Regions from separate parts of the Cryptosporangium japonicum genome, predicted to be linked through region 3. Evidence: riboswitches for the same ligand, from Rfam matches in the RefSeq annotation. Region 3 holds a riboswitch; each other region holds the start of a gene.
What was found. A riboswitch is a leader RNA that binds a small molecule or an ion and turns the genes downstream of it on or off. The one in region 3 is predicted to bind cobalamin.

Region 1 (2,255 bases), on a different contig from region 3:
GGCGGGGACTTCGACGTCCAGCCAGAGATCGGCCGGGCCGGCCGGGGTGATCGTGAAGGTGAAGAACGAGCAGCATGCGGTTTCCCGCGCCGTCAGGTCCTCGGTCCGAGCACGAACCCCGCCGGTCTCGGCCAGCACCACCCGGGCGCGGGTGGGCGCGAGCCGTTCGACCCGCCGAGCGGTGGTGAACAGGTCGTCGAACTCAGCGATGCGCGGCGGCCGTTCCGCGGTGGGCAAGGTGCAGGCGGGGGAAACCCCGTCGGAGCTCGTCATGCCTCGACGGTAAGCCTGTACCTGGGTACCGGATGCAAGCGTCAGTTTTGCCGGAGCACGAGCTTGAATCCGTCGTGGGAAGCGACGAATCCCAGCCGACGGTAGAAGCGGTGCGCGTCCAGCCGCGACTTGTCCGACGTCAACTGCACCGTCGCGCACCCACGGCGGCGAGCCTCCTCGATCGCCCAACGCATCATGGCCGCGCCGAGCCCCCGGCCGCGCCATTCGCCGGCGACCCGCACCGCCTCGATCTGCGCCCGCAGAGCCCCTCGGCGGGCGAGCCCAGGAAGGAAGCTCAGCTGGAACGTCCCCACGATCCGACGCTCGGCCGCCGCCACCATCAGCAGATGCGCGGGATCGGCCTCGATGGCCGCGAAGGCCGTTTCGTACGGCGTGAGGTCGTCCACGCTCTCGCGCCGAGCGCCGAGTTGATCGGCGGCCAGGAGCTCGATCAATGCCGGAAGATCAGCCCGTTCGGCGCGGCGCAGCACGACGCCGTCCACGCCCAGTGTTTCGTTGACCATGCCTGACGCTCCCACAGCACGACGAGCCGAGCAGCGCGCGCCGGACGGTTCAGGAGACCGTACCGGCTGGACAGCCGGTGGTGGGCTCGGTGGTCGGACATGGTCACCTCCGGCTCGTCAAGAGTCGGGCCAGGGACGGTCGGTGCCGCGGGCCCGGGGCGGGTAGCGCGTATGGTGGTGCGCGCAGCTGGTTCGGCCGTCCACCCAGGGTGGCCGTGGCAACAGGGAACCCGGTGGAAATCCGGGACTGCCCCGCAGCGGTGAGTGGGAACGACCGCCGTCATCAAGCACTGGGCGCGAGCCTGGGAAGCGACGGCCAGTAGGCCAGTACGAGCGCCCACGAGTCCGAAGACCTGCCAGCGCGCCGGGCCGGGAACGGTCCGGCGGTCGGAGGCCGCGCGGGACGGCTGACGCCATCCCGCGCACATCGCCGTGCGCATCGGCGTCGGTCCTCGCGTGTCCAGATACTCGCGAGGAGAGAGTTGTGACAACCGCCGAGGTCACGCCGGAGACACCGGTGCAACGCCGGCCCCAGATGCACGTCACGCAGATTCACCTGACTGCGGCAAACGGCGACGCCGAGCCGGTGGACGTCAACAAGATCGTGAAGGCCGTCGAACGGTGGGCGGGCGACCTCACCGACGTCGACCCGCTCCGGGTCGCGACGAAGACGATCAGCGGTCTCTACGACGGTGCCAGCACGGCCGAGCTCGATCAGCTCAGCATCCAGACCGCGGCGGAGATGATCGGCGAGGAGCCCCAGTACTCTCGCCTCGCCGCGCGGCTGCTCGCCGGCTACCTCGACAAAGAGGTCCGCGGCCAGGGCATCGCGAGCTTCAGCCAGTCGATCGCGCTGGGCCACGAGCAAAGCCTGATCGGCGACGACACCGCGGAGTTCGTCAAGAAGAACGCCCGTAAGCTCGACGACGCGATCGACGAGTCCAACGACCTGCGCTTCGAGTACTTCGGGCTCCGGACGGTGGCCGACCGCTACCTGCTGCGCCACCCGCACGCCCGCCTCGTCGTCGAGACTCCGCAGTACTGGCTGCTGCGGGTGGCCTGTGGGCTGAGCACCACCGCCAAGGAAGCGATCGACTTCTACCGGCTGCTCGCCAGCCTCGCGTACCTGCCGAGCTCACCGACGCTGTTCAACTCCGGCACCCGGCACACCCAGATGAGCTCCTGCTACCTGGTGGACTCGCCGAAGGACGAGCTGGACTCGATCTACCAGCGTTACGCCCAGGTCGCGAACCTGTCGAAGTTCGCCGGCGGCATCGGCATCGGCTTCTCCCGGGTCCGTGGCCGGGGTGCGCTGATCCGGGGCACGAACGGCCAGTCGAACGGCATCGTCCCGTTCCTGCGCACGCTCGACGCGTCGGTGGCCGCGGTCAACCAGGGCGGGCGACGCAAGGGCGCGGCCTGCGTCTACCTGGAGCCGTGGCACCCGGACATCGAGGA
Region 2 (2,255 bases), on a different contig from region 3:
GATCCGGCCGTCGAACTCCGGGATCGCGACCTGGGTGGCGTTGTCGAGCGGGGAGAGCCCGTCGTCGTTGGCGTCCCAGGTGGCGCGGCTGCTGGTGAGGCAGAGCCCCTGCAGGATCGGGACGTCGAGCGCGGCGAGCGCGCCCACGTCCCAGGCGTCGTCGTCGCCACCGGCGCTGACGGTGGCGGGTTTGGTGCCGCCGGCGGCGAGCACGGTGACGACGAGCGCGTCCGCGGTCTCGAGGGTTCGCAGCAGCTCGGCGGGCGCGGTGCGCAGCGAGGCGCAGAAGATCGGCAGGGCCTGGCCACCGGCGTTCTCGATCGCGTCACAGAGCGCTCCGACGAACGCGGTGTTCCCGGCGATGTGGTGGGCGCGGTAGTAGAGCACCGCGATCGTCGGCCCGTCGCCCGTCGATTCGCGTTCCAGGATGCCCCAGGTGGGCATCTCGACGGGGGGCTCGAAGCCGAGGCCGGTGAGCAGGACGGTGTCGCTGAGGAAGTTGTGCAGCTGCTGGAGGTTCGCCGCACCGCCCTGCGCGAGGTAGGCGTGCGCCTCCGCCGCGACTCCGATCGGGACCGTCGAGAGCTGCATGAGGTCCGCGTCCGGCGCGATCTCCCCACCGAGCACGACGACCGGCAACGGCCCCGCGAGCAGCGCGTCGAGCCCCTCTTCCCAGGCCCGGCGTCCGCCGAGGATCCGGACGACGACCAGGTCCACGCCGTCGGTGAGCCCGGGCAGATCGTCGACGCCGGTTCGAGCCGGGTTCGCGAGCCGGTAGGGCGCGCCGCTGGCCCGCGCCGAGAGCAGGTCGGTGTCCGACGTCGAGAGCAGCAAGATCACGCGGGGCGTCCTCACTCGGGGTCCGCGCCCCGGGTCGTGGTCAGCGGTGCCTGGAGTCTCCTGGCTCCCGGATCGACGCTCCCCTGCTGCCTTCCCGCTGATGCAGTGGCTCGGATGCAGGCTCGCTCCCCGGTGACAGTGGCGGGACCGCGCCGGATTCACACCGGCTTCCTCCACCTGACACCGCTCATGGCCTTTCAACACTGGTGATCAGGGTCCCAATCGTCAAGTGGGCCCAATGGGGATCACCGGAGCGACACGTAGCATCCGGACTATGCCCACCGCCGTGCCCTTCCGCCAGGCTGCCGACAGCTGCCCAGGCGCGTTGCAGGTGCACGAGGCGGCCGACGGCGGGCTGGCCCGGGTGCGCATCCCCGGTGGTGTGGTGAGCCTCACCCAGTGGCGGGCACTGCTGCCGTTCGCCCCGCTGGAGCTGACATCTCGGGCGAATCTGCAGATTCGCGGCGTCACCGATTCGGACGCGTTGGCCGCGCGGCTCGCTGACGTCGGACTTCTGCCCTCGGCCACGCACGAGCGGGTACGCAACATCGTGGCGTCGCCGCTCGGCGGGGCCGGCCCGGTGGTCTCCGCGCTCGACCGGGCGCTGTGCGCGGACGGAGAGCTGTCCGAGCTGCCCGGCCGGTTCCTGTTCGCGATCGACACCGATCGGGACGTGGTCTCGCTGGGCGCCGACGTGACCGTGCTGCTGGGCGCCGACCCGGTCCCGGTGCTGCTGGCGGGGGTCGACAGCGGTCTGCGGGTCCGGGCCGGCCAGGCCGTTGCGGCCCTGATCGCCGCCGCGCGGTGCTTCCTGCTCGAACGTGCGGCGCAGGCCTCGAAGGCCTGGCGTCTGTCCGAGCTCGACGACGCCGTGGCGCGGGTCGCCCGCCGGATGCAGCCGGCCCTGGCCTGCGCCCTGGTCGAACCCTCCGTGCTCGCGCCCCTCCGCGGCGCCGACCCGATCGGAGCGCTCGACGGGGCGGTGGGGGTGGTGGTCCCGCTGGGACGGCTCACCGGAACGCAGATGGACGCGATCACCGAGGTGGCCCGGAACGAGATCATCGTCACGCCCTGGCGGGGAGTGGTGCTGCCCGGCGTGGGGCCCGAGGCGCTGGCTCCGCTGGCCGAGGCGGGGCTGGTGACCGATCCGGCGTCGGCCTGGGCGAGCGCCTCGGCCTGCACCGGCCTTCCCGGCTGCGCCAAATCCCGCACGGACGTCCACGCCGACGCGGCGACCGCACTGCGCAACCCCGGCGCGCTGCTCCCCGTGCACTTCGCCGGGTGCGCGCGGCGGTGCGGGCACCCGGCCGACGTCCACGTGGACGTACTGGCCACCACGGACGGATACCAGGTCGACGGCGAACCCGTTCCCGTCGACGAGCTACCCGCGGCCGTGGCGGCCGCCAGGAGGATCA
Region 3 (2,255 bases):
AGCACGTCGGCCGGGAAGGCCGGGTAGACGATCCGCCCGCCCGGGTCACGCAGCGGTTCGGGCATCTCGGAGATCGTCGGGAGCAACAGCATCACCGCGGCCACCGCCACCACGTAGACCCCATTGGCGAGCAGCGTCGCGTTCCAGTTGCCGAACCGCACGGCCAGCCGCTGGCCGAGCCAGACCGACGCGCCCAGGATCACCAGCGACGCCAGCACCATCGCGAGGTAGAGCCCACCGCGCGTGCCGATCGTGTCGTCGTCGCCGACCGCGGGCGGGTTGGCCGGGTACTTCAGCCACGGCACCAGGAACAGCCCGAGGAACGCGCCCCCGGCGACCAGCACCGCGAGCACCCGCGGCCGGAGGTTGCCGACCCGGCCCAGGCAGATCAGGTAGATCACGGTGGCGAGCACGCCCATCGCGACGCCGAACACGATGATGCCGGTGCCGATGCCGACGTTCGCCTGGATCGCGCGGCTGAACACCTCGGGCTCGGCGGCCGGGACCGGGAGGCCCGCCGCCCGGTCGAGGGCGTCCTGAGCGGCGCCCCGGCCCTCCTCGTAGTCGATCGCCTTCTGGATCTGCGGTTCGGCGAAGACGCGCGCGAACAGGAACGCCAGCAGGCCACCGACTCCGCCGGCGAGTGCGCCGCGCAGCAGGAGCTTGAGTTCCATCAGTGGCAGGGGAAACCGAGGAAGTGACGCGCGTCGTGAATGTACTCGTGGACGTGCACGTCGTTGCCGAAGACCGACGTGGCGCCCTGGTCGACGCCGATGAAGTAGTAGGCGAGCAGCGCCAGCAGCACGGCGGCGCCGAGGTACACGGCGGCTCGCGAGCCGGAGATCACGACGGGGGTAGCGACAGCGGTAGGGCTGGTCACCTGGAGCCTCCTCCGGGGATCGTGCGTCCCCTGTTGCGACGGGCTTCGTGACGGCACCAGTATCTGACTCACCGACGGTGGCCGCCGGCTCACAGTGGCGCGACCGTGCTGGATTCGCACCAGCTTCCTCGCGCCGTCACGTGTCGGGAGAACCGTAGGACCGCGCGGCCCTGCGGTCAACGTGAGTTAGCGCTCCCTGCGGCGGATGAGGTAGGTGTCCATGATCCACCCCTTTTGTGCACGCAGTTCCGCCCGGGTGGACGCCACCCGGTCGGCGATCTCGTCGAGCGGCCCGGCGATCAGCACCTCGTCGGGCGCACCGAGGTAGGCACCCCAGTAGAGCTCGGCGTCCTCTCCGGTGAACCGGCGGAACGCCAGGCTCGCGTCGAGCATCACGACCAGGTCGGTGTCGTGGTCGTGGTGGCCGTTCGCCACCCGGCGACCGGTGGTGACGACCACCGCACCGGCCGTGCGGGTCAGCGTGACGCGGTGCCGCGCGGCCAGCACCTGCACGCTGCTGATGCCCGGCAGCACGTCGTAGGCGCAGGCGACCTGCCCGCGCCCGACGATCGTGTCGAGCATCCGGATCGTGCCGTCGTAGAGCGCCGGGTCGCCCCAGACCAGGATCCCGGCGGTGCCGCCCGCGGCCACCTCCGCGCGCAGCGCGTGCTCCACCGCCGCCGACCGCGCGTCGCGCCAGGCCTCGACCGCGCCGGCGTAGTCGTCGGCGGTGCGGTCCCGGGGCGGGTCGGCGATCGTAACGACCCGGTAACCGTCCGTGCCCAGGAACCGCTCCAGGATCGCCTGCCGGGCCGCGGTCAGCTCCGCGGTCGTCTCCCCCTTGTCCAGGACGAGGAACACGTCGACGCTGCGCAGCGCGTCGACCGCTTCGACGGTGAGCAGGCCGGGATCGCCGGCTCCGATCCCGATGACCCGAATGTGTCGCACCCGCAGAAGCCTAGGTGGCGGCCGATCGGGCGCGGCGTCGGGCCAGGCCGCCGAGCAGGGCCGCGGTGAGCCCGAGCACCAGCGCCACGACGCCGCCGACGATCCCGCTGCCGCTGCCGGGACCCCCGTCCGCGGTCGCGACGACGAACCCTCCGGCCAGCACGCCGGTGCCGCCGGCCGCCAGCGCGGAGGCCGCCGTCAGCCGGCCGGACCGGCGCAGCGCGACCGCGCCGAGGACGACGCCGGTCAGCGCGATCACGGCCGCGGTGCTCGACACGAGCCGGCCGGTGGTGAGGCCGTACACCGTGGACTCCAGAACCATCGGAACTCCTTCCGTCGTGGGTGACCCGATCGTCGCGCGGCCGGGGCCGGTCGCGCGTCGTGCGGACGCGGGCGCCGCGCGCTGCTGCGAACGCGGTAGCCGGGT

Region 1: it holds a riboswitch for cobalamin, as region 3 does, so the genes downstream of both, ABD437_RS11185 (ribonucleoside-diphosphate reductase subunit alpha) here and ABD437_RS20940 (CbtB domain-containing protein) in region 3, are expected to answer to the same signal.
Region 2: it holds a riboswitch for cobalamin, as region 3 does, so the genes downstream of both, cobN (cobaltochelatase subunit CobN) here and ABD437_RS20940 (CbtB domain-containing protein) in region 3, are expected to answer to the same signal.

What each region holds. Positions count from the first base shown of each region.
Region 1 is NZ_BAAAGX010000009.1:20,092-22,346, forward strand. It holds gene ABD437_RS11175 (hypothetical protein) at 1-273, opposite strand, end outside; gene ABD437_RS11180 (GNAT family N-acetyltransferase) at 315-797, opposite strand; cobalamin riboswitch at 984-1,158, shown strand; gene ABD437_RS11185 (ribonucleoside-diphosphate reductase subunit alpha) at 1,333-2,255, shown strand, end outside.
Region 2 is NZ_BAAAGX010000018.1:159,437-161,691, reverse strand. It holds gene cobN (cobaltochelatase subunit CobN) at 1-840, opposite strand, end outside; cobalamin riboswitch at 894-1,014, opposite strand; gene ABD437_RS23995 (precorrin-3B synthase) at 1,115-2,255, shown strand, end outside.
Region 3 is NZ_BAAAGX010000016.1:276,173-278,427, forward strand. It holds gene ABD437_RS20935 (CbtA family protein) at 1-674, opposite strand, end outside; gene ABD437_RS20940 (CbtB domain-containing protein) at 674-880, opposite strand; adenosylcobalamin (AdoCbl) riboswitch at 927-1,021, opposite strand; gene cobF (precorrin-6A synthase (deacetylating)) at 1,067-1,828, opposite strand; gene ABD437_RS20950 (DUF6223 family protein) at 1,839-2,150, opposite strand.